One region of the Brevibacillus sp. AG162 genome, then DNA from elsewhere that is predicted to be linked to it. Evidence: riboswitches for the same ligand, from Rfam matches in the RefSeq annotation. Region 1 holds a riboswitch; each other region holds the start of a gene.

Evidence for each region. Region 1 has a riboswitch for cyclic di-AMP ahead of FB479_RS24560 (CAP domain-containing protein). Riboswitches for the same ligand answer to the same signal wherever they lie in the genome.
Region 2: another riboswitch for cyclic di-AMP. It lies ahead of FB479_RS26670 (quaternary amine ABC transporter ATP-binding protein); the one in region 1 lies ahead of FB479_RS24560 (CAP domain-containing protein).
Region 3: another riboswitch for cyclic di-AMP. It lies ahead of FB479_RS23125 (C40 family peptidase); the one in region 1 lies ahead of FB479_RS24560 (CAP domain-containing protein).

What each region holds. Positions count from the first base shown of each region.
Region 1 covers NZ_VFNO01000010.1:119,407-129,900, forward strand. The annotation lists gene FB479_RS24535 (catalase) at 1-1,565, opposite strand, end outside; gene FB479_RS24540 (2-phosphosulfolactate phosphatase) at 1,646-2,386, opposite strand; gene FB479_RS24545 (hypothetical protein) at 2,501-2,947, shown strand; gene FB479_RS24550 (cold-shock protein) at 3,117-3,320, opposite strand; gene FB479_RS24555 (rhodanese-like domain-containing protein) at 3,746-4,090, shown strand; cyclic di-AMP (ydaO/yuaA leader) riboswitch at 4,175-4,331, shown strand; gene FB479_RS24560 (CAP domain-containing protein) at 4,339-5,070, shown strand; gene FB479_RS30640 (hypothetical protein) at 5,138-5,293, opposite strand; gene FB479_RS24565 (homoserine dehydrogenase) at 5,394-6,404, opposite strand; gene def (peptide deformylase) at 6,435-6,962, opposite strand; gene FB479_RS24575 (aminotransferase class I/II-fold pyridoxal phosphate-dependent enzyme) at 7,142-8,449, shown strand; gene FB479_RS24580 (DMT family transporter) at 8,585-9,484, opposite strand; gene FB479_RS24585 (acyltransferase) at 9,546-10,494, opposite strand, start outside.
Region 2 covers NZ_VFNO01000012.1:155,562-166,055, reverse strand. The annotation lists gene FB479_RS26700 (carbohydrate kinase) at 117-1,217, shown strand; gene FB479_RS26695 (pseudouridine-5'-phosphate glycosidase) at 1,221-2,147, shown strand; gene FB479_RS26690 (VanZ family protein) at 2,248-3,159, opposite strand; gene FB479_RS26685 (heavy metal translocating P-type ATPase) at 3,446-5,866, shown strand; gene FB479_RS26680 (copper ion binding protein) at 5,930-6,130, shown strand; cyclic di-AMP (ydaO/yuaA leader) riboswitch at 6,795-6,941, shown strand; gene FB479_RS26670 (quaternary amine ABC transporter ATP-binding protein) at 7,334-8,560, shown strand; gene FB479_RS26665 (ABC transporter permease) at 8,544-9,383, shown strand; gene FB479_RS26660 (glycine betaine ABC transporter substrate-binding protein) at 9,380-10,315, shown strand; gene FB479_RS31100 (hypothetical protein) at 10,334-10,494, shown strand, end outside.
Region 3 covers NZ_VFNO01000009.1:52,287-62,780, forward strand. The annotation lists gene FB479_RS23065 (MFS transporter) at 1-375, opposite strand, end outside; gene FB479_RS23070 (LysR family transcriptional regulator) at 525-1,400, shown strand; gene FB479_RS23075 (hypothetical protein) at 1,458-1,637, opposite strand; gene FB479_RS23080 (YneF family protein) at 1,659-1,889, opposite strand; gene FB479_RS23085 (N-acetylmuramoyl-L-alanine amidase family protein) at 2,051-2,839, shown strand; gene prpE (bis(5'-nucleosyl)-tetraphosphatase PrpE) at 2,849-3,673, opposite strand; gene FB479_RS23095 (response regulator) at 3,848-4,477, opposite strand; gene FB479_RS23100 (HAMP domain-containing sensor histidine kinase) at 4,485-5,633, opposite strand; gene liaF (cell wall-active antibiotics response protein LiaF) at 5,647-6,537, opposite strand; gene FB479_RS23110 (class I SAM-dependent methyltransferase) at 6,552-7,130, opposite strand; gene FB479_RS23115 (PspA/IM30 family protein) at 7,225-7,920, opposite strand; gene FB479_RS23120 (LiaF transmembrane domain-containing protein) at 8,005-8,406, opposite strand; cyclic di-AMP (ydaO/yuaA leader) riboswitch at 8,726-8,865, shown strand; gene FB479_RS23125 (C40 family peptidase) at 8,870-9,391, shown strand; gene FB479_RS23130 (response regulator transcription factor) at 9,606-10,325, shown strand; gene FB479_RS23135 (sensor histidine kinase) at 10,326-10,494, shown strand, end outside.

The DNA of each region.
Region 1 (10,494 bases):
TTCTGTTCGGCTTCCTTGACAGCCGCTCCGGGATTCGTTGCGCCCATCGGTCCGCCCATCTCCTTGCTGTTTCCGCCATTGCCCTGTGCGATTCCTGCTTTCAAACGCTCGCCGTACTCTTCGTCACATTGCGAGAAGTAGCCAAGCATTTTCTCTTGAATACGAGGATCACAGGAGAGGAGTGCATCCGTCAGATTGGCAATGAGGTCTTCTCTTTCCCAGTCTTCCATGATTCGATAACGTTCTCCCGCCTGTTTGAAATCGTTGGTGCGATCAATCTTTTGACGAACGACCTTCCCTTCCACTTCTGGCTGATGATCAGGAGCTGCTTGCTTGGCTTCCTGCAATCCGCCAATCGTTGATGGCTCATAGTTAATATGCCGCTGCGTCCGATCGACTCGATACAGCATTTGACCACCTTCCTGGTTGGTAGCTACATGCTTTTTGGGAGCGTTGATCGGAAGCTGCAAATAGTTCGCGCCAACCCGATAACGTTGCGTATCGGAGTAGGAAAAGGTCCTTCCTTGTAGTAGCTTGTCATCAGAAAAATCAAGTCCATCCACTAAAACACCTGTCCCAAAAGCTGCTTGCTCGACCTCAGCAAAATAGTTATCCGGGTTTTTGTTCAAAACCATTTTGCCTACAGGAAGAAACGGGAACTGATCTTCGGGCCATATTTTCGTTGGATCAAGCGGATCAAAATCGAGCTCAGGATGATCATCATCACTCATGATCTGGACGCACATTTCCCACTCCGGATATTCTCCTCGCTCAATCGCTTCATACAAGTCCTGCGTGGCATGATTGAAGTTTTTCCCTTGGATCTCTTCCGCCTGTTTTTGTGTCAAATTCTTAATCCCTTGCGCTAACGGCTGCCAATGGTATTTGACCAGGACCGCTTTTCCTTCGTGGTTTACCCACTTGTACGTGTTTACGCCAGAGCCTTGCATTTGCCGATAGTTCGCTGGTATTCCCCACGGGGAGAACAAAAACGTAATCATATGCATGGCCTCTGGCGTGTTCGAGATGAAGTCAAAGATCCGTTCCACATCTTGAATGTTTGTCACTGGATCAGGCTTGAACGCATGGACAAGATCAGGAAACTTCATCGCATCCCGAATGAAAAAAACTTTAAGGTTGTTGCCAACCAGATCCCAGTTCCCGTCCTCTGTATAAAACTTCACGGCAAATCCACGTGGATCGCGCAATGTCTCGGGCGAATGTGTCCCATGAATAACCGTAGAAAACCGCACAAACACAGGCGTTTTTTTCCCTCGCTCCGAAAACAGCTTTGCCCTCGTGTACGTAGAAATCGGCTCATTCCCTACGGTTCCATACGCTTCAAAATAGCCATGTGCTCCTGCACCACGGCTATGCACGACACGCTCAGGTGTTTTCTCCCGATCAAAATGTGTGATTTTTTCAAGAAAGTCGTAATTCTCCAGAACGGTTGGTCCGCGATTTCCAACTGTCCGCAAGTTCTGGTTGTCTGTGATCGGATGGCCTTGACGATTCGTCAGGATATTTTCTTCTGATTGGTCGATGGACTTGCTATTGTCATCCATATGAATCCTCCCTGTCCAGTTTTTCTCATGTATGGTTCATAACCATGGTTACCGAATGAGGGATTCTTTATGCGAAAAGATTAAATCGCTTCGTAAGCAAAATCATTGTTCAGGACTGGAACCGTGCAGCTCCGATTCCATTGTGCTGCAAGTGCGACATCTTCCGGGTACCCCATGCTGATCAGTTCTTGGCCGGAAGCACATTTCTGCAAGTAAGCGGGAATATGACCTTGTGCCGATCGAAAGGCAGCCACCGCTATTTCGGCCTCTGGTGACAATCGATATCCCTCCAATTCGTGAAGCAATGCACCTGCCGCTATCATATCCTCAATAGCGGGTCGCAATGCTCCATTCCCCCACCGTTCACCGCAAGCAATGACCGTTACGGTTCCTTTCTGCTGCTGTATGTACCTGGCGACAGATGGCGCATTTCGCATGCATGCAGCGATTACCTTCGCCCCTGTTTTCTTTGCCAACACGGTGCAGGTCGATCCATTTGGCGAGGGTAACACCAACCTACTTCTCAGCGGTATCGTTTTCAGACAAGCAGGTGAAAGGGAGATTGGTTCTCCACGTTTCCCAGCAAGCAGCGCTGCTTTTTGTTTGGCGAATGCTACAGCTGACTCATCCTTTACTTGATAAGGATAGACGATACCACCGCGTCCCGTTACGATATCGACACATGTACTGAAGGAGAGCACATCGATAATGACGATCATATCCGAAGCTGCCCCGACCTGTTCCACCCCTTCATATCCCCAATCAAAGCGAGCCGCATAGTCTAGTTGTTTACATACAGGCGTTTCTCCCAAAACCCCCACCATCCTCTATCAAAAATAGGTACTCGTCCCCTTACGTTCGCCGTTACAAATCAAGACAAGAAACAATATCGTATTATTGTCCCACTAGATTACACAAGAATGGAGTGAACATGGATGTCTGAAATCGAATACGACGACGATCAAGGCGGTAATGAAAGAAGAAGCAACAGACGCCCAAAACGAAATACTGTGAGAACGACTGGTATTTTGCAAAACAACCTCTCTGTTGCTCTCACCGCTCACCTTGACCTGGTCAATCTGAACACAGAAGATGTAGAAGTACGTGTGCAAGTATTGAGCTGGGGTACTGCAGTTACGCAAACCAATCCAGTTAGCACCTTGCTTGACATCACGCAATTTATCCCAGCGAATACTCGCACTGCTTTCAATGCGCTGGTCACCGCATCCAACCACTATGAAGTTCGCCTTACCGTTGCAGAAAACAACGGAAATGTCCTTCTCACCACTTATGGCCGTACTTCTATCGGCGGCGGTCAAGTTGTTGGTCTTACCGTTCTTGACAGTCAATTCCAAACGATCGAAATCGACACTTGTATTTAAATATTTTGTAGGAAGAGAATAAGGAATTATGGTGGGAAGCCATAGTTCCTTTTTTAATCCATTCCCAAGCAGGAAAAGGCGCTGGGGACGAACCCAACGCCTATTTGCTTCCACGTCCTAAGACAAAAAGAAACTGCCCTCGAAAGGACAGTTTCTTTTAAAAGGAGACTTACAGTTTTACTACGTTCTCAGCTTGTGGGCCACGGTTGCCTTGAACGATGTTGAATTGAACTTTTTGACCTTCGTCCAAAGTTTTGAAACCGTCACCTTGGATTGCGCTGAAGTGTACGAATACATCGTCTCCGCCTTCTACTTGAATGAAACCGAAACCTTTTTCTGCGTTAAACCATTTTACTGTTCCGTTCGTTTGCATTTAAAAAAACCTCCAAAAATTCAATTTGAATATGCTAGTCATATTTACCGAAGCAAATAAAGCTCACATATCATGAAGAAATACCAGATCATGTGCTATGATACGCCTTCATGATATGTGAAATTTACCTACTCAGCAACTATGCGAATGTCATAGGACGGAACTGCAAGATTAAAAACAAAACCTTTTGAAAACCTAAAACAATGAAAGCCCTTCCTCTCTTCCATCCTTGCGGCTCCGATGACCGCGCCAGTGTGAATCGGGGATTCAAAAATGTTATCCATCAGCATACACCTCGATGAATGTTAGGTATCAATTTTTCAAGTAGCAACCTCATTCTACCATGGTTGTCCAATAAAAGCAACAGTTCTCCCTTATTCTGGGCGAAGCTGTTCTCTGTTACAATAACATTGGGAGGGATTTCATTGCAAAATCATACGTTAACAACCATTCAATTATCAGAAATGCTCAAACAGAAAGTGCCCGTACTTTTATTGGACGTACGCGACGCCGAAAAATTTATAACCGGCAGCCTCGTTCATGAAAATGCACCGACTCGTAACGTTCCCTATCTTCTTATGAAAGAACAGGACAAGCCGTTCGATGAAGAAACCGAAAAACTTGCGAAAAATGTACAGATCGTTACCGTATGTACAACAGGTAACAAAGCTCAAAAGGCTGCCGCTCTGCTACGTGAGCATGGTTTTCAAGCAAATGCATTGGTAGGCGGCATAACCGCATGGAAGGAACAATCAAACGAAGCGAAATGAGCCTAATGCATCAACGCTTCCAGCTATTTGCCATATATTACTCCTTTATTTCGATTGGGATTGTCTGATATCGTTGTTCATGCCAAACGAAATAAGCCGAGACTTCCTACTGAAAAGGAAGTGCGGGGGACTTTTTTGTGGATGAGCTATTCCACATTGGGGTGAATCGCCGAACTGGCGTAGGGTTGTTTCCTCAATCCGAATCCGACAACTAACCTCGTAGGCAAAAAAAAGGAGAGATTTGTTTAATGAAACGTTTTGGTTCTGTTACAATCGCGATGACTCTTGGTCTGGGCTTGGCTCTAACAGGCTTCGCTACTTCTGCTTCGGCTGCTTCTACTTGTCCTGTTCCTGGCGGACAGTTCCAATATTATATGCCACAATTCCAAAAAGCTCCAAATTCCCAACCATTTTGGAACTTCTATCAACAAAAACAAGGCTTTGCCCCTGGACAACCAATGCCAGTACAACAGCCAATGACGCCGATGCAACCTGCAAAGCCGGTACAACCAACTCCGGTTCAACCAGCACCAGTTCATGCTGCACCAGCGCAACCTAGCAATAACGTCACTCAGCCTGCTGCTCCAGTAAATCAAGCGGATCAAGCAAAAGCTGGTGATTTTGCGAAACAAGTCGCGGATTTGGTAAACCAAGAACGTGCAAAAGCAGGTCTCAAGCCTGTTCAAATGGACGCAGCACTGTCCAAAGTAGCGTTGGCAAAAGCACAAGATATGTCTGCAAACAACTATTTTGACCACAACAGCCCAACGTACGGTTCGCCATTTGATATGATGAAGCAATTTGGCATCCAGTACTCGACTGCAGGTGAGAATATCGCCATGGGTCAACGCAGTCCTCAAGAAGTGATGACACAATGGATGAACAGTGAAGGCCACCGCCAAAATATTATGAACCCTGCGTTCACAAAAATTGGTGTAGGCTTCACAAATGGCTACTGGGTACAAGAATTTATCGGATAGAACACACTGCAAGATAAACGAAAAGCCGGTGTCTCGTAATCGAGACCCGGCTTTTTTCGTGTAGACGTTACTTCCGCTGCGCTTCTGTCGCCTGCTTTTTGGGGGTACAGCAGTTGTCCTCCTGCTCATGTAACAAAGCAACGTCCTTTTGATTCATTTCTTGCTTGGTTGGGTAAGCAGATACTTGCTGCAGCTCGGCATTGACATCAGACGATTGATTCATCCGTATGGCCCCCTCGCCGTTTTTGGTGGTGCATCTCTATTATGCTCGCTGTTGTAAACGACTCATTCCTAAGGAACACTGGAAGCACATGCAAATGAACCTATCTGCTAATGATATGTTCAAGGTCTTTCAAGGCAGCCGCTGCTGCCGCGACAGGATCTGATTTTCCTCCAACGACCAATAAATCCCCCATGACATCTGTTACTACCCGTATGGCTTTTGTCGTACCTGATACAGATGCAAAAGGGTGGGTAAGATCCACTGCACAAAGCTCAACTGCGACAGAAACCGCGCCATTCGCTTCCTTTTGGATGGTTCCGATCAGCTTGGGAATCTTCGAATGCTTTTTCCACGTCTCGATTTGTAACGAGGTTATTTCGCGAATACTTGCGCGTGCGACATCGAGCAGTTTTACTTGCGCGCCAAAAGCGGCGTTTGCCAAGATCGTAAGCTTCGAAGCTGTATCCCAACCATCGATATCGTAAGAAGGCTCTGGCTCGGCAATCCCCATCTTCTGAGCCAACTCGACAGCTTCCGCACAGCTGAGCCCCTCTTCCATCATTTTTGTGAGCACGAAGTTAGTCGTTCCTGTAAAAATGCCTTCGACTCGTTTTACTTCACAGCCTGCCAGATTATACTGCAAAAGATCGATCGTCGGCAGAGCTGCTGCTGTTGCTCCACTCACTTTCAACGCGACGCCATGTTTTTTGGCTAAAGCGGCTAAGCCAGCATAATCGACAACAAGCGCGCCTTTTGAAATCGCGATCGCATGCATGGCATTCTCCAACGCATAACGAATATAAGTCAGGCCGGGTCCTCCCTCTTTTTCAGATGGACCAGCCTCGATGAGCACTTCCGCTTGATCTGACTTGATAAATTCCAGCGCGTTCCATGATGGGTCCCATGCTTGTTTGGTATGAGCATAGTCTTCCCATATTCCTGAATCGATTCCGTTCTCATCATAGAGGCCGGAAGCCGAACGAACGATTCCCACGAGTCTGACATCCGCTTGATATAGCTCGCGGTACCGCTCCCGTCTCTGCTCCAGCAGTCTGGCTACCTGCTGTCCTACTGTTCCAAAGCCTGTTACCATAATACTCCAACGCTTCATGAGTTAATCTCCTTGCTGTTTATGCTCCGTTTATTTCCACCATTTTTTTCTACTTGCAACCTGTATACGGTGCAGATCCTTGCGATTCAGTTTCTTTCCTGTTTTTACATAGTAGAGCTCTTCCGTATGATCAATAAACAATATTCCTTCCAAATGGTCCATCTCGTGCTGAATACACCGAGCAAGGAATTCTTCGGCTTCGATTGTTTTGGTTTCTCCTTGGCGGTTCAACGTCTGAACTTTGACATAATTCGCCCGACGAACGATTCCAAAAACACCCGGTATCGAAAGACAAGCTTCTTCCCCTACCTGCTCACCTGATTTTTCAATCAACACCGGATTGATCAGTTCAATCAAGCCGCTACCGCAATCCATCACAACTAAGCGCTTCGAGATGCCAATCTGGATCGCAGACAAACCTGCTCGACCTTTCGCCGCGTAAATCGTTTGGGCCATATCATCCAAAATCTTTTCAACCTGTGGAGTAATGGTTGGTACTCTTTTTGAAGTTTCACGCAAGACAGGGTCCCCCAGGCGAACGATCATGCGTTCAGCCATTTTCTTCTCCCTCCCGCATTCACTCAGTTTTCGATTTCAAGGTAGCAAATCAGGTCCTCGCTGTCAAAAGAAACCTCGTAAAATCTGAAATATCCCGCTGGGCAAGGGTGACAAATGCATGTAGATACGCTATCTTTATTGGTAAAGAAAGATGTTTGTAAATGAAGAGGGAGGCTACCATGCATTCATTGGCATCAACGCTGAACGAAACCATCCAACGGGAAAACCCGCACGTGTATGAAATGCTTTCCAATATCGCCAAGCTGATTTATTTCCCAAAAGAGGGGATTCTCAGCCAGTCGGCAGAAGCGAAAGCAAAAGCGAAAAAGTACAACGCAACCATCGGGATTGCACTGGAAAACGGTCAACCGATGCATCTTAAGGTCATCCAGGATAACCTGTCTGCTTACCAGCCAAAAGACATTTACGAATATGCTCCCCCAGCAGGAAAGCCTGAGCTGCGTGCAGCATGGCGTAAAAAAATGATCGAGGAACAGCCTGCACTGGCTAATCATACGTTTAGTAACCCAATCGTTACAAACGCATTGACGCATGGACTGAGCATCGTGTCTGACTTGTTCGCTGACAGCGGCGACAGTGTCATCATCCCGGACAAAAACTGGGAAAACTACGAGCTCACTTTTTCGATCCGCCGTGGTGCGGAAATGGTCTACTACCCATTGTATAACGACGAGATGGAGTTTAATGCTGCTGCTTTGCGTGATGCGATTCTCGCGCAAAAAGACAAAGGGAAAGCCATCGTCGTACTCAACTTCCCGAATAACCCAACTGGCTATACACCAGGTCCAGAGGAAGGAAAACAAATCGTCGCTGCACTCAAAGAAGGCGCTGAAGCGGGAATCAACATTGTTGCGGTGACAGATGACGCGTACTTCGGCCTGTTCTTTGAGGATTCCATGCACGAATCTCTCTTCGCTAGCCTGTGTGACGTTCACCCGCGTATTCTGCCTGTAAAAGTAGATGGGGCTACCAAAGAGGATTACGTATGGGGCTTCCGTGTTGGCTTCATTACGTATGCATCTCCATCCAGCGACTTGCTCAGCGCTTTGGAGCAGAAGACAATGGGAATCATCCGCGCGACTCTTTCCAGCGGATCCCATCCTTCCCAAACGTTTGTCCTGCAAGCAATCACTGCTCCGGAGTACAAAGCACAGAAGCAGGAGAAATTCGATATCATGAAAGGCCGCGCCAACCGCACCAAGGAAGTGCTCGACAGCGGTAAATACGATGACGTGTGGACCTACTATCCATTCAACTCTGGCTACTTCATGTGCCTCAAGCTAAAGACTGTTGAAGCAGAAACATTGCGCCAGCATTTGCTGGAACAGTACGGCGTCGGTACAATCGCTCTCGGTCAAACCGATTTGCGCATTGCTTTCTCTTGCATTGAAGAAGAGAACATTGCGGACTTGTTCGAATTAGTCTACAGCGGTGTAAAAGATTTGGAAAATGCATTGACCAAATAAATGTAACTAGCTCTATTGCGAAAGCGTCTTGACCTCGTGTCAGGGCGCTTTTCGTTTTCTTTCAAAAAAAAGACTCGGATACCCAAGAAGTATACATGCGAGGGTTTCCGAGATCTTTCCATCATGCTATTTCTATTAGCTTTCAACTGACGAACGTATACGACGAGGCTGCTGTGTCCCGATAAAAATGGAAGCTAGCACCAGAAGCATCCCCATTCCGTGCATCCAAGTAAATGCTTCGTTCAAGAAAAAGACAGCCACGAGAGCAGCACTTATCGGCATCATACCGGTGAACAAGCCCGCTTTGGAAGCCTCCACCTTCTCCACTCCTTTGTACCAGAGAAAAAAGGATAAGACGCTGGCCGTAAACGCATAGTACACAAGAAGCCACCATACATTTGCAGGTACGGCACTCCAATCAAACCGCAAGCTTTCCCAGATCGCAAACGGAAGAAACAAGACAAAGCTGATGACATTAATCGCAGCCGTCATTTGAAAAGGTGTAATTTTCCCAGAAAGTCTTTTGGCGAAAATCGTGAAGAGCGCTTCGCTGACGACTGCAAAAAATACGAGCAAATTGCCAAGCATGCTTACCCAGTTTTGCTCCCCTCCGCTTCCTGTGAACGTAATGAACCCGATGCCGCCTACTGAAAAACCGATTGCCACTAAGCTGTTGGCGTGTAATTTTTCCTTGAGAATCCAAAACGAAAACAAAGCGATGCAGGCTGGTACCGTACTCGTAATGATACCGGCTGCAGTAGCAGTCGTCCATTGAACGCCGTACAGCATGCAAATACTAAACAGCAACACGCCAAAAAACGACTGCCAGAATAACACCTTGCCTTCCTCACGGCTCCAGGACGTTTTCCATTCTCCACGCATAGCCAGCAGCGGCAATAGGATGATGATCGCAAGCAAAAAGCGCAGCTCCGAAAACAAAAACACAGGAACATGGAAAACAATTTCTTTTCCGATGGAGATGTTGCTTCCTACCAGGGCCATAGCCAAGGCTAACTGAATGTAAGCAAACAGCATGATGACTCGCTTCTCCCTTCATCCTCCTACTATTCTCTTCATCTGGCCAAGCTGCTTTCGATTAACCTGCGTTTTGCCATTCTTTTTGAGAGGACGGAATCTTTTTTGTCTTTTTCTCTGCTGCCCCCACCAGCCAGGAACCAAACGGCAGTTTTCCCAGCCCATATGATATGGCAAAAGAAAGAATAGAGCACAAAACGAATGCTGCCATACTTCCCCACACGCCCATGTGAAAAAGCTGAAGCTCGCGTAAAACCTTCATCAAGTAAGTCAAAATTAGCGCATGAATTAAATAAGCTCCATACGAATACTTCCCAAGGAGTCCTAGCCAATGTATCCATTTTGACTGCTTTTTGCTCATCCATAGGCAAAGAGCGTACACAGCCAATAAGCAAGCCATTGTATAGAGGAACATGGACGGTTTCAAAGATGTCGCGACGTTTAAATTGATCTGACCTTGCCCTGAATCACGGAAAAGTTCATAGCCAATGACTGCATACAGGGCACCAACTGAAACGATGATCCATTGCCAGTATCTTTTCAGGATGGCACGAAATGCAGGCAACGTGAAGGCGACCAGGCCACCGAACAAAAAGTAATAGAAATAATAGAATGCATTTCGATCGCGGTATTTGATGAAGTACGTATCAAGTCCATTCATATCGAAACGGAAACCGTGCGCCGGAATGTACCGCGCTGAAAACCACATCAGGGCCCCATAAACCAATCCAGTCACACCAAGAGCGATAACAAGACGCAAGCGACTTGTCACGAATCTGCGAAAAAGTTCAAATACTCTTTGCCAAAACGGATACAAAAGATAAAACTGAAAAATCATCACGACGAACCACAGATGATACGAGGATGTCCCTGTCAGGAAATTTTTGCATATATTCCAGACGAACGCCGCTCCCTCACCCAAGGGTCTCTCCATCAAGTAAAGATACACCACTGACCAAATACCATACGGAACCAAAATCTCCGTTATCCGCTTACGCGTGAAGGAAATA
Region 2 (10,494 bases), on a different contig from region 1:
TTTGTCAAATTGAGATAAAAAATAAAATGAAAACGCCTGTACAAACAGTTGTCTTAGTGATAAACTTTTGTTTGTAAACGAGCTGTGAAAGCGAAACAGAAGAAAGGAGGATGACCGTGGAAAAAGACATGCAGATCCTTCATCATATCCGGCAAAATCCTTTTATCACGCAACAAGAGCTGGCTGATCTGATTGGCATCTCACGTTCAGCGGTAGCTGGCTACATCGCACAGTTGACCAAACGCGGGGAAATCAAAGGACGGGCTTATGTACTTCGTGATGAAGGAATGATTGCTTGTATTGGTGGGGCCAACCTAGACCGCAAAGCACGTGGCAAGCAACAGGTGCGTCTACACTCATCCAATCCCGTAACGATTATGGAATCGTGTGGAGGGGTGGCACGGAATATCGCGGAGAACCTCGGTCGTCTTGGCTGCAATACGTCCCTCATCACCAGCATTGGTGAGGACAAGGAAGGCGAATGGCTCTTGCAGGAGACGAAAAAACACGGGGTGCACATCAGCCAAGTGTGGCGACTGCCTACACAGCGGACGGGAACGTATACGGCGCTTCTCGATATCGATGGCGAGATGGTTGTTTCCTTGGCGAACATGGATATTTACGATGCGCTTACACCGGAGATGTTCGCGGAAAAATGGTCGCACATTGCAGCAGCCCACGTGGTTTTCATCGATACAAACATTCCGGCGGACTGCTTGGCCTACATCATCGAACGATGCCGGGAAGAAAACATCCTGCTCTTCGTTGACCCGGTCTCTTCCATTAAAGCAAAGAAGCTCCCACAGCAATTGGACGGAGTAGAAGCGATTTTGCCGAATCGCGAAGAAGCCGAGCTGATGGCTGGCATAAAGATCACGACGATCGAAGAATGCGCCGAGGCTTGCCGCAAGATCAGGGAACGAGGCGTCAAGCACGTCATCGTGACCTTGGGTGAAGAAGGCATTTACTATCAATCCGAGGACGTCGAGGAGCATATGTCTCCGTATCCAACGCAAGTAGTAGATGTAACAGGTGCAGGAGATGCGTTCGCGTCGGGACTCTTGTATGGCATTGTAAACGGAGAGTCTTTCCAGAGAGCGTGCCGCCTTGGATTGGCAGCATCCGCTCTGACATTGCAAACAGAGCAGTCCGTATCTCCTCTATTAAAAGCAGAACAATTGGAACTGGCCGTAGAACAATTCGAAAAGGAGCGATAAGAGATGAAACAATATTTGACCTTTACTGAGGAAGTACGCCACGCACTGGAGAACAACCTGCCGGTAGTTGCGCTGGAGACGACGATTATTTCGCACGGTATGCCATACCCGCAAAACATTGAAATGGCAAAAGAAGTAGAGCAAATCATTCGCGACAACGGTGCTGTACCAGCTACGATCGGGATCATGGACGGCAAAATCAAAATCGGCTTGACTGACAGCGAGCTGGAAGAGTTTGCGACGAACAAAAATGTAGCAAAAGTAAGCCGTCGCGACTTTGCTTACATTTTGGCTAGCGGTAAAATCGGTGCGACTACAGTAGCCGCTACCATGATCGCAGCTGAGATGGCTGGCATCCACATGTTTGCAACTGGCGGTATCGGCGGGGTACACCGTGAAGGCGAAATCACTTGGGACGTATCTGCTGACCTGACTGAGCTGGCGCAAACAGATGTCGCTGTAGTATGCGCAGGCGCGAAATCGATCCTCGATATCGGCCGCACACTCGAATATTTGGAAACACAAGGTGTACCAGTTGTAGGCTACCGCACGGATGAATTCCCATCCTTCTTCGCTCGCGAAAGCGGATTTGGCGTAGACATGCGCATCGATACACCAGAAGAAGTCGGTAAGATGATGAACACCAAATGGGATCTCGGCCTCAAAGGCGGTATGATTATCGCGAACCCAGTACCAGAATCAGATGCACTCAACCACCAGGAAATCGAGGCTGTGATCCAGAAAGCACTCGCAGAAGCAAAAGAAAACAACATTGCAGGGAAACAGGTAACGCCATTCATGCTCGATAAAGTGAAAAAGCTGACAGAAGGTAAGAGCTTGGCAACGAACATCGCGCTAGTGAAGCACAATGCTGAAGTAGCTGCAAAAATCGCGGTGGCTTATCAGAAAGAAGCGAATCAAGGTAAATAAGAGAGAGCGAAGATCGACTAATTGCTTTTCTGAACAACAAAATAGTCAAAGAAAAACGAGCCTCTAGAATCGCTTCTAAGGCTCGTTTCGTTTATTTTACTCACTCCCACCAATGTTGCATTCCACGGATTCCAACATCCCACAGCTTAGCGTTTCCGGAAACGATAATGGTAATTTCGTTTACCTCGTTAAAAGGCATCTCCTTTAAAGCTTCTGCCCCTTGATAGGATTGTTCGTTTAACTGAGATATTTCTTGTCCATCTACGATGATTTTGGCTTCACCCTTAGCGTCTCCATTGTCGGGAATGCCGAAATAGAAAGAAAGCCAGACATTTTCTTTGTTCCCCAGAATATAGTTGTAAGTTTTGGTGGATTCACCTTCACTGCTATACACGTTCATTTTCGGCTCTATTCGCTCACCTGCTACGGTGAAGCTTGGGAGGTTCTCAGTCATTGGTGTCGTTCCTGTCATTTCTTTCATAACCGTTAATGACTGAATAGGGCCTTCTCTTTTTTTGAGGATTTCAGAGACCACCATGATTCCCATTATAAGTACAACAATAGTTAGAGCTGAAGCCATGAGCTTTTTATAAGAAATGTTTGAAGAAAATCCAACTCGATAGGCAACATAGCCAATCGCTGCACCTAATGTATTGGATATCACATCATTTACATCAAAGCTACCAAGATAGGTTAAAGCCTGAAAAGTTTCTAGAACGAGAATCGCTAAGACAAACAAGGATATGAACTTCCCAAATCGTACACGATACAACAGGGGAAACAGTATTCCAAAAGGGATAAAAGCAGCAATGTTTCCAAAATCAACAATCCATGAATAATTTAGTTCTGGAAATTTAAGTGGTACTCCTTCTGGAACAAGGATAAAGGTGTATCCATCTACACTAGTTGCACCGTCGAGCCTGTTAAACGCAAAGAACATAAAAAATAAAATTAAAATCGTATAGCATATGGTGCCAACTAAAATGACTTTCCGTGATTTCGTTTCCATCATTTAATCTCCTTAAAGCTATTTGTTTCTGAATGATCTTACTCTGAACTAATACGTAAGTAATTAGCTGTTAGTCACATCCTTCTTTTAACGGTGTAAAGCTGGGGGATGACATTGCCGTTAAGATCTCCCTGTGTTTTCAGCACTTAAAAGCCCATTTAGAAAAAAATTGAAAAAAGTACTTGATATACCCTGAGGGGGTATTGTATAGTAAAGGTGTGATCAGGAAACAACGTAAGGGAAACGATACGATAAAATATACCCCTATAGGGTATTTGGAGGGATTAGAATGAGTACCAAAACAGCAGAGGCAACAGTCGCAATCTCAGGGATGACTTGCGCAGCTTGTGCACTGCGCATCGAAAAGGGCTTGGGAAAAATGGAGGGAGTGGAAACCGCCAACGTCAATCTGGCTTTGGAAAAATCCACAGTCGTCTTCGATCCAACGAAAACGAACATCGACGACATCCGCTCCAAAATTGAATCGCTCGGCTATGGAGTCATTACTGACAAGGTGGAGCTAAACATCTCGGGAATGACATGTGCGGCCTGCTCCACACGGATCGAGAAAGGCTTGAACAAAACAGCCGGGGTTCTGAAGGCAAACGTGAACTTGGCGATGGAAACAGCCACTGTCGAGTACGATTCATCGCAGGTAAGTGTGACGGACATTATTCAAAAGGTAGAAAAGCTCGGGTATCAGGCGACTCGCAAGGAAGAAGGAAAAGAAGAAGAAAAAGTAGATCGTCGCCAGGAAGAAATTAAACGTCAGACCCGCAAGTTCTGGATTTCCGCGATTCTGTCGCTCCCGCTGCTTTGGTCGATGGTGAGCCACTTTTCCTTCACCTCGTTTATCTGGCTGCCTGAAATCTTGATGAATCCGTGGGTACAGCTCGCATTAGCAACACCCGTACAATTCATCATCGGAGCACAGTTTTACGTGGGAGCTTTCAAAGCCCTTCGCAACAAGAGTGCCAACATGGATGTGCTGGTTGCTCTCGGTACCTCGGCCGCTTATTTCTACAGCCTGTGGGTAGCGATCGACTCCATCGGTGCTCATGGCGGCCACATGCTAGAGCTGTACTTTGAGACCAGTGCGGTACTGATCACCTTGATCGTGTTGGGTAAACTGTTTGAGATGAAGGCGAAAGGACGCTCTTCGGAAGCGATCCGCAAGCTGATGGGCTTGCAAGCAAAAACAGCAGTAGTCGTACGGGATGGCGTCGAAATGACCATTCCTGTAGAAGAAGTGAGACTGGGCGACGTCGTTCACGTGAAGCCGGGCGATAAAGTACCTGTCGATGGCATCGTCATGGAAGGACAGTCCGCTGTTGATGAGTCCATGCTGACTGGTGAAAGCATTCCGGTGGATAAAGCCGCAGGCGATACCGTCATCGGGGCCACTTTGAACAAAAACGGCTTCTTGAAGGTTCAAGCAACCAAAGTCGGAAAAGAAACGGCTCTGGCGCAAATCATTAAAGTAGTGGAAGAAGCACAAGGAACAAAAGCACCAATTCAACGCGTAGCTGACAGTATCTCTGGGATTTTTGTCCCAATCGTCGTAGGGATTGCTATTCTTACCTTCTTGATCTGGTACTTCTTCGTTATACCTGGCAACTTCGGTGAGGCTTTGGAAAAAGCAATTGCTGTACTCGTAATCGCTTGCCCGTGCGCCCTCGGTTTGGCTACACCGACCTCGATCATGGCGGGTTCTGGACGCGCAGCTGAGCTGGGCATCCTGTTCAAAGGCGGGGAGCATCTGGAGACGGCTCACCACCTGGATACGATCGTCCTCGATAAAACAGGGACTGTAACCAAAGGCGAGCCAGAACTGACAGACGTCATTGCCATTGATATCGAAGAGCAAGAGCTGCTCTCTTTGGTCGGTGCCGCTGAGAAAAACTCCGAGCACCCATTGGCTCAAGCCATCGTTAGAGGAATTGCAGATAAAGGAATCACCCTGTCCGATACTGGTTCATTTGAAGCCATTCCTGGTTTCGGTATCCGGGCAACCGTCTCTGGCAAAGAAGTACTCGTCGGTACCCGCCGCTTGCTGGAAAAACATCAAATTTCGTACCAAGCAGTATCTGATACCATGCTGGAACTGGAGCGCTCTGGTAAAACAGCGATGCTCGCAGTCGTCGAAGGCAAGCTCGCTGGCTTGATTGCCGTAGCGGATACGATCAAACCAACCTCCAAGCAAGCTGTTCAGCGCATGAAAGCAATGGGATTGACTGTGATCATGATGACCGGTGACAACCGTCAAACTGCCGAGGCCATTGCCCGTGAAGCAGGAATCGATCACGTCATCGCAGAAGTCCTGCCCGAAGGCAAAGCCGCAGAAGTGAAAAAACTGCAAGAACAAGGCAAAAAAGTCGCGATGGTCGGCGATGGTATCAACGATGCTCCTGCACTCGCTACCGCTGACGTCGGAATGGCAATCGGTACAGGTACAGATGTGGCGATGGAAGCAGCCGATATTACCCTGATGCGCGGCGAACTGACCAGTGTCGCAGACGCCATCGAGATGAGCAAACTCACCATCCGCAACATCAAGCAAAACCTGTTCTGGGCATTGGCCTACAACACCTTGGGCATCCCGATTGCCGCAATCGGCTTCCTCGCTCCATGGCTTGCCGGTGCCGCAATGGCCTTCAGCTCCGTATCCGTTGTACTCAACGCACTGAGACTGCAACGAGTAAAGCTGTAACAACAGTAACAAGCGGCTTTGTCCGCCTTACCTATACAATTATCATTTAAGGAGAGATTGATCATGACAAATATCACATTGAACGTAGAAGGCATGTCTTGCAACAAATGCGTAGCGCGCATCGAGAACACATTGAAAGAACTGGGTGCTGAAGGCAAAGTGAACCTGGCTGAAAAAAAGGTTGAGGTTTCCTACAACGAGAGCGACTTGACTCTCGATGCAGTAAAAGAAGCAATCGAAGACCAAGGCTACGACGTCGTATAATCATCGTGTCTTTGAAAAGCAAAGCTCCTGCCTGATTCAATGAGGCGGGAGCTTTTTGCTTTCGTGGTAGGAAGTGGCTGTAGTGGAGGGGAAGAAGCCCATTTCCAGTCTACGCTTCGGCCTACGCCCCGCAAGGGGTTAGACTGTCCGCTCCGAAATGAATGTCGGGAGCGCTTCAAAAGTAGAGTTTCGAAGATGTATTCGCAGAGGTTGAAGCTGAAAACCCCCGCCATTCATTTCTCCGCTTGGTTGGGCTCCAGAAGCGCTAGGACTGGAAATGTTCTTCTTCCCACGCTGCTTTTTTCTTCATCTTGAAAACAGCATTCAAGCGGTCTTTAAAAAGCATGTAGACTCCCAACAGCTCGTAGAGGAAACAGGAGAAATAAGCGAAGATCTTTGGACGCGGTTTCTCTTTTTTTCACGGAGCCGGGCATCCCATGCTCCCGTGCAGGGGTTCCAAGAATCTGAGCGTTTTCTCCTGTTTCCTCCCCACCACAACAGCGAGTATAACGCACTAATCTTTCAATCGAATAAGCAACGAACAGCTAATCCAATCCGACTCATAAAGAAAAACAGAATCGAGTTAAAACTGTGCTAAACGAACGTTCACAATAACTGGAAGCGAGCGTATAATTCAAATCACAATCACCATTCAAATAAGAAACAACACATACGGCCTAGTTCCGAGATTCTCGGAAGCGGGGGAACCAATCTTTTGGGGTTAATCCTGAGTGATCAGGAGGGATGAGAAAATGTCTTCTCTGCCATCCTACCCGTCAGCTAACCTCGTCGGCCAAAGCAGGGAAGGTCATGGATGGATAAAGTCTAGGCATATAATACGCAATAAGGAGATTCCTTGCGGGCGTGTGATAGGCCGATGCAGGCTTTTTCTTTAGGACCTTTGTTCTGGAGAAGAATCATGTATCGGCCTATTTTTTATGGAAATACCGACGAGCAGCTTACGCGATACAGACGAAGGGAATGGTGTGGATCGCTGGGAGGCAGTCGGTAAGACATAAACCGCTGACAATCGAAATCAGGAAGACAGAGTACAGGGAGTCCTGAAAATGGACGCCAGGTATTACGTAAGCCTGCGGATTTTCAACACAAGTAAAAATCAAGCGTACCTGCTTGGTTTTGCTGGAGTGTGGAAACTTCGCGGGCTTTTTTCATTCACGAAAAAAACGAAAGATGGGGGATACCATGCCCAAAATGAAAGTCCATCAACTGACAAAAGTGTTCGGCAAGCAGCCCGAGTTAGCCTTGAAGCTGCTGGCAGAAGGACGAACGAAAGAACAAATTTACAAGCAAACCGGCCAGTCCATCGGTGTCAATCAGGTCAGCTTTGAAGTCGAGGAAGGTGAAATCTTCGTCATCATGGGCCTGTCCGGCAGCGGCAAGTCAACGTTAATTCGACTGTGTAATCGACTGATTGACCCAACGAGCGGAAGCATCGAGATCGATGGCGAAGAGATCGTGGACATGAAGGCGACAGCCTTGCGCGAGGTTCGGAGGAAGAAGCTCGGGATGGTTTTCCAAAATTTCGCCCTGTTTCCGCAGCGAACGGTACGGGAAAACGTCGAGTTTGGATTGGAGATTCAACAAGTACCGCCCGGGCTCCGGCAAGAAAAAGCACGGGAAGCGCTTGCGCTCGTTGGATTAACCGAGTGGGAAAACGCGTACCCGGATCAATTGAGTGGAGGGATGCGCCAGCGGGTCGGATTGGCGCGGGCGTTGGCTAATAATCCAGATATTCTCTTGATGGACGAAGCGTTCAGTGCACTGGACCCGCTCATTCGAAAAGACATGCAGGATGAACTGCTGGAGCTTCAGATGACGATGAAAAAGACGATCCTGTTCATTACACATGACTTGCACGAGGCGTTGCGGCTGGGCGATCGGATTGCCTTTATGAAGGACGGACAGATCATTCAGATCGGCCGCCCGGAAGAAATCATGGCAGACCCAGCGGATGAGTTCGTACGGAAGTTCGTCGAGGATGCCGACCTGTCCAGGGTGCTCGTTGCTGAAAATGTGATGAAACGGGCAGAAGCAATTACGCCTGACAAAGGGGCGCGAGTAGCGCTGCAACTCATGATGGATAACGGCGTGTCCAGCTTGTACGTCGTGGACAAAAAGCGTACACTGCTCGGCTTGATTACGGCGTATGACGTATCACTCGCGATCGGTACGGGAGATTCGCTGGAGACGATCATGAATACCGATCTCCCTACCGTTTCGCCTGACGCACGTCTGCACAGTTTGTTCCCGATGATGGCAGACCTGCACGTCCCGATTGCGGTAGTGGGCGAGCAGCAGCGTTTGTTGGGTGTCATCGTAAAAGGAGCGGTGTTGGGCGGGCTGGTAGGCAAAGTCAATGTCCAAGAGCACCAGAGAGCAGAGGTGATGAGTGATGGACGTCGTGCCTAAGCTGCCGATTGGCGAATGGATGGAAGGGTTCGTGGAGGTGCTGGGCCAGTACAAAGGGGTATTGTTTGATCCGGTGTCTATCGTCATTTCCACGATGGTGACTTACTGTTCCACGGTTTTGGCAGAGATACCTTCGCTGATCCTCATCTTGCTGCTAGGGGGCGCCACATGGGTTTTTGCAGGAAAAGCATCCATGGTCTTTACGGTTATCGGACTTTCTCTCATTCACAACTTGGGGTACTGGGATGAAACGATCGAGACATTGGGACTCGTCCTCACTGCCACCATGATTTCGATCGCCATCGGGATTCCGGTGGGCATTCATTGCGCGAGACACGATACGTTTCGCAATCTGGTCACGCCAGTACTTGATTTGATGCAGACGATGCCAGCGTTCGTTTACTTGATTCCCGCGATCTTTTTCTTCGGCTTGGGCGAGGTGCCGGGAGTCATTGCCTCCGTTATTTTTGCTTTGCCGCCAATCGTGCGACTCACGAACTTAGGCATACGTCAGGTCCCAGAGGAAATGGAGGAAGCGGCGGACGCCTTTGGCGCAACCGGGTGGCAAAAGCTCGTGAAAGTGCAACTGCCGTATGCGAAATCGACGATCTTGGCGGGCGTCAATCAGTGCATCATGCTCGCCCTGTCGATGGTGGTCATAGCGGCTATGATCGGGGCGAAAGGCTTGGGTGCAGACGTATATCGCGCCGTTTCGCAAGTGGATATAGGAAGAGGATTCGAGGCGGGGCTATCCATCGTGATCATCGCTATCGTCTTGGATCGGCTTACTCAACATGCAGGAAAAAAGGAGAGAAACACATGATGAACAAAAAGGTTCCAGCTTTACTGGCAGTGATGATGGGAGCGACGGCTTGGCTCGCAGGCTGCTCTAGTCCAAACACAAACACACAAATACCGACAGCAACGGTGATCGGTCCAATTTCTTCTGAGACATCGGACAACGCGTTGGGAGAAAAGCTCGACTACAAAATCATCGGAATCGATGCAGGAGCAGGCTCGATGGTGAAGACAGAGGAAGTCATGAATCTATATGGCTTGGATAAATGGCAGCTTGTCGAAGGCTCAGATGCAGCAATGACAGCAGCTTTGATCAAGGCGTATGAAGCGAAGGAACCGATTATCATTACGGGCTGGACGCCCCATTGGATGTTTAAAAAGATGGATTTGAAATATTTGGCGGACCCGAAGAACGGCTTTGGCGGAGCGGAACAAATCCATACCATCGTGCGAAAAGGGCTGAAAGAGGATCTGCCTGCTGCCTATCAATTTCTGGATAAGTTCTGGTGGGAGCCAGCCGACATGGAGTCGGTCATGGTCCAAATGATTGACGGAAAAGATCCGGAAGTGGCTGCTGCGGAATGGGTAAAAAACAACGAAGCCAAAGTAGCGAAATGGGTGGCGGGCATCCAGCCTGTCCAAAAAGAGAAGCTGACTCTCGCGTATGTAGCATGGGATTCTGAAATTGCCAGCACACACGTCGTAGAGCATGTGCTGGAGCAGAAGCTGGGGTATGAAGTCGAAGTGAGTCAGGTTCAGACTGGACCGATGTGGGCAGGAGTTGCCATTGGGGATGTAGATGGGATGGTTGCGGCTTGGCTGCCGTCTACAGATACGAGCTATTTAAAAAAATTTGGTGGGCAAATCGAGGATTTGGGTCCGAATCTCGACGGAACCAAAATCGGACTCGTGGTTCCTTCGTACATGAACATCTCGTCCATTGAGGATCTCCAATAAGGAAAGGGAGGCGCTGCTATGAAGCATTATCTTGTAATGGGCAAGGGGGAAGCTTTCACTTCTTTTGTCCAGACACTATGCTGCGACAGTTTGCCTGCGTTTTGGGGAAGGAATCCTGGTGCCTTTTCATTGACAGCGGGGCCTGGAGACAAGACGATTCAGCGTTTTTTGCCCATTTC
Region 3 (10,494 bases), on a different contig from region 1:
TGGAATAATGGAAGACGTCGCCGGAACAACTGCAGCTCCTGCTGCCTGTACAATTCTCCCCAAAAGCACCATGCCATAATTATGGGCAAAAAATCCGATAAGGGAGCCGATGGCAAACACAATTAAACCGAATGTAAGCAAATGTTTGAGCTTGTAGGAATCGGCTAGCTTGCCGTACATCACGGTTCCGACCGCATAGATTAACAAAAAGGCGGACGTCACCCAGCTTACTTGGCTAAAGGATAAATGAAATTCTGTCCTGATTTGCGGTAACACGATATTGAACATCGTAGCACTCATCACCGTAATCATGAGGGTAAACACGAGTACGCGAAGAACTTTTTCAGCAGATTGTTGTTGTGGTTCGGTTTGCATATTGGAAAGACACCTCTCGTTATCACCGATTTCTTCCCGGGAAGGTGATTGTTTGCCTTGCTAGATGTAGTTTATAATGATTTTAAAATAAACGAAAATATATCTTTTGATATGTAGTTGATATACCTGAGTATATGGAGTTGAATCAAATGGAATTGTTGCAATTGCACTATTTCCGCACAGTTGCCAAGTGGCAGCATATGACGAAAGCCGCCCAAGAGCTGCGGATTGCTCAGCCTGCTCTCAGCAAGACCATTGCTCGGCTGGAAGAGGATGTCGGGGTTCCGTTATTTGACCGCGAGCGAGGACGTATTCGGCTGAATACATTTGGGAAGGCGTATCTGGAGCGTGTAGATAAAGCATTGAACTTGTTGGAGGAAGGTCAAAAAGTCGTATCGGATCTGGCCGGAATGGAGCATGGTCGGATTCATCTGGCAACGTCGACCCTGGATCTGTTATCAGAACCGTTGGGCAAGTTTCTCGCACTCCATCCTGATGTACATTTCCAGATCACACAAGCCACCATTGAAGAAATGGCAACCCTCTTGGAGTCAGGGGAAGTGGATATTTGCTTCACGCATTTGCCGATCAAGCTGCCGGATATTTTGACCACGCCCGTATTGAAAGAAGATATTCATGTAGCTGTCCCCCGCACACATCACTTAGCCAAGCAAACCAGTATTCGACTAAGCGAGCTGGCTGATGAGTCATTTATCGGCTACAGGGAGGACTTTCCCATCCAAATGCTGTACGATCAGTTCTTTCAAAAAGCAGGGATTACCCCCAAATTCGCTTGTCGGGTAGATGATCCCGGCTCTATCCAAAAGCTGGTCCGCGCAGGCCTCGGCATTGCCCTCTATGGCTGTATCAATCGAGAGGAAGACCCTCACCTTGTCATGATTCCGATCGAGCACCCGATCTGCCAGCGACATTTTCAAATGATTCGGCACGAAAAAAGATATCTCTCCCTGGCAGCACGCAAGTTCTGTGATTTTATCGTCCAGTATTTTACTCTCGTCTCTTGAAAAACAAGCCGGTTTTCCAACAGAAAAAAGCCTGGCATCATTCGCCAGGCTCTTCCCCTACTCTTGTTTTCTTTTTTTCATACGTAAAATAATGCCGTCAATGAGCAGTCCTATCCCCGCTCCGTAAAAAGGGGCCGCAAATCGAGTTCCTTCAGCAAGCGGCAGGTCTTTCAAATACACGATAAACACCCCGACAATAAAACCGATCATCGTGTAGCGCAGCCGGGTCGCCCCCATCAAACGACACTCCCTTTCACGCTACTTCCCGAATTTATTTGGCATTTTCATGTTTTTCATCGTTCGGCTCATTTGTTTGAGCTGCTTTTGGTTAAGATTCATCCCCATTGAACGGGCCATGGCTTGAAGCTGCTTTTCGTCCATTTGCATGTTGGACATTTGTTTTTTCAATAAATAAGTCCCTCCATAAAATCCACCAGCGAGACCGATTAACAATGTGACAATTGGAATTACCCAGTTGTACCAAGCCATCAATACATTACCATCCTCTATACGTAATTAAGAACTCTTTTATTGTACCATAGTTGGGCTATCTTCTGTAAATTGTGATTAGAAAACTTGGAAAATGAGAACACTGCCCTCAACCATATCTTTGTCTCAAGCATATTCTGATAGCAAGAGGTGAAACAACTATGGCTCCAATTGTGATTCTGGACGCTGGACACGGTGGCAGCGATCCAGGGGGAGGAAACAACACGCAATTCACCGAGAAAGATATGAATTTGCAAATATCGCTCTACCAATATAATCGCTTTTTGGCACTAAATATTCCTGTCGCTATCACACGGACAACCGATGTGACTCTGACAAGTGAGGCTCGGACTACTCTGGTTCGAAACAGCGGTGCTCGCTATTGTATATCGAACCATATTAACTCAGGCGGCGGCCGAGGCTCCGAGGTCATTTACTCGATTTATGGCTCCCCAACCTTTCCCCAATTGATCCAGGATGCCCTGGCAGCGGAAGGGATGCCGAATCGACGCATTTTTACTCGGACACTGCCAGATAATCCACGACTCGATTACTACTTTATGCACCGGGAAACTGGCAGCGTGGAGACGGTTATCGTCGAGTATGGCTTTGCAGACAATGCTTTGGACGCAAATAAACTACAGCAGGATTGGCGAGATCTCGCAGAAGGCGTAGTCCGGGCATTTTGCACGTATGCTAAACTTCCCTACCAGCCCCCCACGACTCCTACTTCGACTCCAAAACCTACTGCAGCACCGACCCTTGCTCCTACCACTTCTCCTGGAAACGGCGGAGGGAATGTGCCTGATTGGAAGCAAGAAGCCGTCAATTGGCTGTATGATCAAGGCTTTTTAACAGACGAACAATGGCGTCAGCAGCCTGACCAACCTCTGCCGCTCTGGGCACATGCTGTCATCCTGAAGCGTTTATTCGAAAAGCTCAAAATGTAACGTCTCAGTTTAATCGTTTGCCTTAAAACGGGTCAGCGGCGTATCCGTTAAACCCGAGTAGTTTCTTTTTGCTGGCACACTCACCAATTCGTCCTCTGGGTAGCGGTAGGCGGTTAGCATTCCGCCGAACACACATCCTTGGTCGATGTTGATGGTGCCATTTTTTCGTTTGGGTTCTGGATGCGGATCATGTCCCCAAACGATTATGGGCGAAGTCACTTTTCGCTCTTTTGCCCATTCTCTGCGGATCGGGCGCCCATCCGGTCCCGTCCCCGCCACATCGCCATATCGGCAAAACGTGTAGACCGCAGGCGAATCCATCCCTATGTAATCATCGCGAATCCCCGCATGAACGGCGACCGCTACTATTTTTTCATTCCGTTTGATGATCATGTGCGAAGGAGAAGAAAATAGCAATCTACGGCTCTGCTCACGCAGCAAGGAGGCCTTCTTCGGTCCGTATTCTTGCTGATACAGCCGAATCTCCTCTTCTACCTTTTCATCTCCGTGAGCCAATGTCACTGGTCTGCCATCCAACCAGCGGGCTACTTTCCACCCGTGGTTACTATCCACCATCTCAGCCAGGCCAGCCGTGACATGATGGTGAAAAAATTGCAGCATTTTGATTGAGCAAGGTCCACGACTCGTGATATCACCGAGGGAAAGGAGCTTTCGGCCGTGGGGATGGCGATATGTACCGTCTGGGGTTTGTTCATATCCCAAGCGTTTGAGCAATTCTATAAATTCGTCGTAACAGCCGTGAACATCGCCAACGATATCCACACCATTGTCAGCCGAAAGCACCTTGGAGCGTGTTTGAGGTTTGTGCCTCATAGCCCGTCCCTCCTTTCCGTTATCTCTCATTCGTTACTTACTATCTTTACCACATCTGCGAAAAAAACTCACGGTTTGTGTACAAGAAAACTGTTTAAACAAGTAAACGCGCGAAAGAGCCCCTGATTACTGAGGAGCTTTTTGGCGCGTTTACCTATACATGATGCTATGTGATTAGCCTAAGCTATGCGTATGCACGTAAATGGCCGCTTGCGTGCGATCCTCCACGTTCAGCTTGGCAAGAATGTTGCTGACATGTGTCTTGACTGTTTTGATCCCGATAATCAGCTCATCAGCAATCTCCTGGTTGGACTTGCCCTGGCCGATCAGCTTCAAAACCTCCAACTCGCGCGGCGTCAGTTGCTCATGGGGATGGGACTCTTGACCGTGACGGAAACGGGCCATGATTTTTCCTGCTACCCTCGATTCCAGAACTGGCTCACCCGCCGCAGCAGAGCGAATTGCCTTTGCAATCTCGGCTGCACGCGAAGTCTTCAGCAAGTAGCTGAATGCCCCCGCTTCAATGACCGGATATACCTTTTCGTCATCAATAAAGCTGGTCAGGACAATGACCTTACTGGATGGACAGCTTTCACGAATACGCCTAGTCGCTTCCACACCGCCGATGCCCTCCATAACTAAATCCATCAGAACGACATCTGGGCGCAGCTCTTGCGTCATTCGCACCCCTTCTTCTCCACTGCCTGCCTCTGCTACGACTTCAATATCGTCCTCTGTAGACAAATAAGCAGCCAGACCCATCCGAACCATTTCGTGATCATCTACCAGTAGTACCCGAATCACTGAGCCTTCACCCTTCCCGTTCCGTCTGTGACATTAGAGGAATACGCACCTCAATTTGCGTCCCCTTCCCAATCGCCGAATAAATCTCCATGGAGCCTCCGACCTCTGCTACGCGCTCTTGCATGCTGCGCAAACCGTAGGACGTCATTTTCTCCCCATCCGGATCAAAACCAACACCGTCATCCGTTACTCGCAGGCGAACCTGCTCTTGCAGCGTAAACAGCTTCACTGTGATCTGCGTGGCTCTAGCATGCCGCAATGTATTGGACAAGGACTCCTGCAAAATGCGGAACAAATGATCCTCGATTCCACTCGGCAAGCCTTCGACGTCTTCGATCTCCCAAGTCAGCTGCATGGTATTTTTACGCGTTAGCTCATCTAAAAGTTCCAGAATGGCTTCCTTCAATGACTTGTTTTGTAACGTAGCCGGGCGAAGATGCAAGAGCAATGCCCTCATCTCCGCTTGTGCAGCAGCTGCCATCTCTTCGACCAATTCAATCTGCTGGGCTGCACGTTGAGGATTTTTTTCTACAAGCCGCTTCATCGCCGCAGTCGTCATGGCGATGGCGAACAGCTGCTGGCTGACTGCATCATGCAGTTCTCTCGCCAATCTCTGACGCTCCTCTGTTACCGCTGCATGCTTCAATTGTTCTGCGAGAGCCGCATTGTGGTTCGACAGCCGCTGCAAGGATGCCACTTGCTCTTCCCATTGTGAAGCCAAGCGATTGATCTGCCATCCTAATTCGCCGACTTCATCGACGCCCAATTCAGGAACCCGATACGACAGCATCCCGCGCCCAAGCTTCATGGCAGCTTCCCACAGTACACTGAGTCTCTTTTTCAACAAATTGCCGATGATATAGGAAATGATCAATGCCACTAAGACACCTGCAGGTAAAGAAACAACAAAAGCAGCAAGCTGAATCAAGCCCTCTGGATCGGCAGGCAGATTGATGCCTATATATTCTTCAAGCCACCACACGAGGTTGCGGTCGCTGATCAGTTCGTTGTACCACCGATGAATCCCGGGGTGATCTTTCCATAAAAAGTATAGCCAAAAGAAACAAATAAACGCGGCAGTAACTGCACTGACGGCCAGTAACATGCCATAGCGCACGTATTGCCACTGAATACTTGCCAATCGCTGTCGACGCATTCGCCAGTACCTCCTAGATGTACTTGACTTTTATATCGCCGACAAGCAGCGAGATATGCAAGTTTACTTTTTGCAATGCTTCATCATACTGATCAGAACGGATCTTAACACTGCGATTGATACCTCCCTGACGGTGGCTTAGCACCTCCAGGTCTCCAATACTCAACCCTGCCGTTACCGATACAGGAAGATCGACAGGCACATAAATCGTCACATCGCCTACCCAGCCCTCTACGACAAGAAGCGCCTCATCCCGCATCAACACTGCCCGGGAAAGATCAATCACAACGTCCCCGATTCCATGCCAGACATGCAAGTGATTCAGTTCAAAACGCCCCGAGGTCAGGTGATAATCTCCAATCAGAGAACTGCGGGAATCTTTTGGCAACGTGTCATCAGGTGAAGAAGTCATTCTTTCGTGATGAGGAATTTTGCCACCAACATGCTTCCAGTTGTGCCAGCTGTCTAGCCAAGGGCGTTCCTCTGTTGAAACCTTCACGTCACTCGGAACACTCGCCTCACTTGTCACAATCGTCTCCGCAGCAGATGGGGTCCCCCTATCGCCCAATGGTTGATTGACACGTTGATCTCGTTTGCTGTTCTTGCCCCGAATCAACTGAAACCCGAAATAAATAAACACGATTGGCACAGCAAACTGGAATAAATCATCAATCCCGACACCAAACCACATGTCCATCATGATGATGGTCCCCAGGGAGAATAGAATCCCTCCGCCAATCCGATTTTTCTGCCCCCACAAACGAAGGCCGAAATAAATAAGCACCATCGGCCACAGATCAAACAGACCGAACGAAATGATACCCAAACTATCTAACAAAAGGCCGATTCCTGTAAAAATAATCAGGATACCAGCCACCATTTTGTGCAAACGGGACAGTTTCACAAAAGTCTCCTCTCTCACGCCCCATGCTGATCGTTTTCACTTTGACCATTACGACATGTATAGATGAATGCAGGCGGAATGTTCAACAGGGTAAAGTCGATCTTAACCCAGGGAAAACGACCCTGCAACTCAGCTTGGAGTTGTAGCGAATATTGGAATGTAATAAATAGGCCCCCTGGCTTCAGTACAGATTGAACTTCGTCCAGAATTGCTGCCCGCTGCTCTTGTGGAAAATTGGCGAATGGCAGACCTGAGACAATGACATCTGCACCTTCAAGGTTCTGCTCCTCCAAGTAAGACCTAAGTTTAGTCGCTTCCTCCCTGATAGGAAGATCGGGAAAACGTGATTGAAGCATAGAGCGAAAATGGGAATCTCGTTCCACAAGCACGTACTGTGTGCCGGGACGCAAGCGCTGATAGATCGTTTGGGTAAATGCCCCTGTACCAGGTCCCAGCTCCAGGATCACATCGGTTGAAGCCCAATCGACGCTTTTCAACATTTGCTCACATAAAAAACGAGAGCTGGGGATTATACTACCGACGCGTCCAGGCTCAGCGATAAACCGTCGCAAAAAGACCAAGAAGTCCTGCAAGAATCGTACCTCCTAGGGGAAAAGCAGCCTGATGTACACAGGCTGCCGAATTGACACAATCTATTCTACACCTAGTCCCCCAGTTCCTGTCGAATTAGGATTGTACTGGTTTGGCTACTGGTGTTTTTGCTTCTTTAATGGATGCTTTGATGCTGGCAAGTTCTGCATCGAGATCATCCTTTTCCAGATCAGACAAAGCGTTCTCCCAAGCGCGGTTCGTTTGGCGCCATTGCCCACTCATTTGCGCTTCTGCTTCCATGCGCATGACTTTTTCTTCCATGCGGGCGAAGCCACGGCCTGCGGACTGATTGCCGATACCGACAACTGCTTGATTGACTTGCTTTTGTGTACGAGCTACTTGTGCACGTGCCATCAGTGTGAACCTTTTCGCACGCATTTTATAGAACTCTTCCTTCAGCTCAGCCAGCTTCTCGCGCATTTGCGTAGCTGCCTCGGATGCCGACAGGTAGAGAGCTTCGTATTCCGCTGCACGTCCCTCGTACTGCTTCTTGTCAGCGAGTGCTCGACGAGCCAACTCGTCTTCTCCCTCAGTCAAGGCGAGCTTGACTTGTCGATCGCGTTTTTCGATCAGAGCATTGGCTTCGTCCAATTGCTGACGGAATTTCTTTTCCAGTGCAACCTGACGGGCAACCGCTACTTCAACTTGTCCGATTTCTACTTCCATGTCACGCATATATTGATTCAGCATCACTACCGGATCTTCCATTGAATCCAATGCATCATTCACCGAAGCTACTGTCAGGTCACGCAAACGTTTAAAGATACTCATTATTTTTTCCTCCTCATCATATCACATCATATTGTTCATCCAAAAGACTCTTGCGACACAGTGTTATTACGGTTACCAAAACGGTCATGACCGTTTGGTTACGTTTCTCTCCCAAGCGTCTAGCGTATCTTCCTTTAATACTTTTTGGGCCCATTCACGCTCCCAAGCAGGTGGCGCTTGTTTAGGTTCTTGGCTGGGACGCAGTAAGCGATATCCCAGATAAATCACCCCAATAGCCAGAAGCGCGTGAAACAGTAGGTCAAGCTTGCCAATCAACATCAGGAACCCGAATAGGAAGACTAGGATTCCCCAAAAGCGTGAACCGGTTTGTCCCATAATCTTTTTGGCACCGTATATCATAATCACGCCGGGAATGATGAACCCGAGCAAGTCTCCGATATCGATACCCACCAGATCTAGAAGAACCAACCCACCGACTAGCAGCAGAACCAGCCCGAGTAGAACTTTGCCAGACCGTTCGCTCATTACTCGCTTACCTCCATTCGTTTTGCATGTGGTGCTTGTGGAACGTTATGCCCTTATTGTAGCCCTCGGTATAGGCTTCCCATAACGGGCGTGCGGTTGGTTTTTCCCTCCGTCCTTGGACGGAGACAATTTCCTGCCCTAATCGGACGAGCTGTCCCGTAAGGCAGAACAAGCCTGCGTCGAAAGGCGGCTTGCACTGTCGAACGAAAACGTTACAGCATTTGACGGCATTTATGTGACGAATATGTGAACGAGCAGATGAAAAAGAAGGAAAAAAAGGATTGGCGTAGAATCTTCGTAAGAGTGCGTGTAAAAAAACATCGAAAAATAGCCGAATTCCGCTTGGCGGAAACGGGGGAACCATGTTTTTGGGGTGAATGGTTGCTACTCCTAGCAGCCTAGGGCGTCCTTTCGACCGAACCCTTCAGCTAACCTCGTAGGCTCACGAAGGGAGCAGTTTCTTTTGCGCAAGGTGGTTTTATCTTTATTTATGGCTGGATTGCTTGCTATGGGGGCAGGCGCTGCACAAGCTGCTGAGGAGAATACTCTGAGTGAAGTAGTCAGCAACTTGTACGGTACCCCTTACAAATCTTCCGGCTCGTCCAAAAAGGGCTTTGACTGCTCCGGTTTCACGCGCTACGTATTTGATGCGTTAGGTGTAGACCTGCCTCACAATTCTGCTTCTCAGTACGAATTAGGTACAGAGGTAGCCAGAAAAGATTTGCAGCCAGGCGATCTCGTGTTCTTCAATACGAACGGTCGCAGCATTTCTCACGTGGGTATCTACATTGGAGACGGCACATTCGTGCACTCGGAATCTGGTCGTGGAGTCGTCAACACCAAGTTGAACGATCCATACTACTGGAGCAAGCGTTATGTAGGCGCCAAGCGTCTCAGCGTTCCTGTTCTAGCGAAAGCAGAAACTCCGAAAAAGGAAAAAGCGGTGCAAGCTGCATCGTTGCCGGAAAAACCAGCTCAAAAATAGTCGTTCGGCAAAATAATAAAAGCCAGGGACACATCGTCTCTGGCTTTTTCTGACGAAATTTAGTACCTGGTCTAAAGAGGTGCCCTCACATATTAGAACAACTTAATAACTTACGGGGTTTCTTCCCCTGATCAGGTCAAAGCATGTTATGATAGACAAGACCCATTCTTTGAATGGCATTCCTTATTAATAGAAGTAACTGGGGGTTGTTCCGGTGAAAGATCACATTTTAATTGTCGATGACAATCTGGAGATTATTGAACTGCTAGAAGACATTTTGGAGAACGAGGGCTTCACCGTTTCTTCCGCAGAAAGCGGAGAAGATGCACTCTCGCTGCTCAGCCAAGGAGAGCGGCCCAACCTGATCCTTTTGGATATTATGATGCCCAACATGAGTGGCTACGAGCTCTGCTCTCAAATTCGCCGTGAGTGGGATTTGCCTATACTGTTTCTCAGTGCAAAAGGAAAAGCGGTAGATAAGGTAGTCGGCTTCGAAATCGGCGCAGACGACTACATCACGAAGCCTTTTGATACAGAAGAGCTGCTCGCTCGCATTCGTGCTCACCTGCGCCGCTATGAGCGCATTCGCAAGCATACCGAAGAGCAGCCTGAGAAAGAAACAGCTTCCTCTCCGATTACGGTTTTAAAATTCAAGGACCTGGAAATTCATAAAGAAACGTATTCCGTTTATGTATGCAATCAAAAAATAGAGCTCTCTACAAAAGAATTTCAACTGCTCACCTTCCTCGCAGAAAACGCGGGCATCGTCTTTACAAGAGAGCAAATCTATGACCGTGTCTGGGGATATGGTTATGGCTCGCTCAATACAGTGACCGTCCATATCAAAAACCTCCGTGAAAAGCTGGAAACAGAGCGTCAGTTCATTAAAACTCAATGGGGGACAGGCTACGTATTTATCGGGGAGAAGCTTTAAATGAGCTTGCGCAATAAAATTTTTCTCTCCTTCATTGCCTTGATCACACTCAACATCTTGTTGTTCAAATTTGTTTTTCAAGACATTATTGTCGGTCAACTCAAAAATGATCGTCATAATCAGTACCAGGCTGAGAAGGAAGCCGCAGAGAAGGTCATGCTCAATCAAC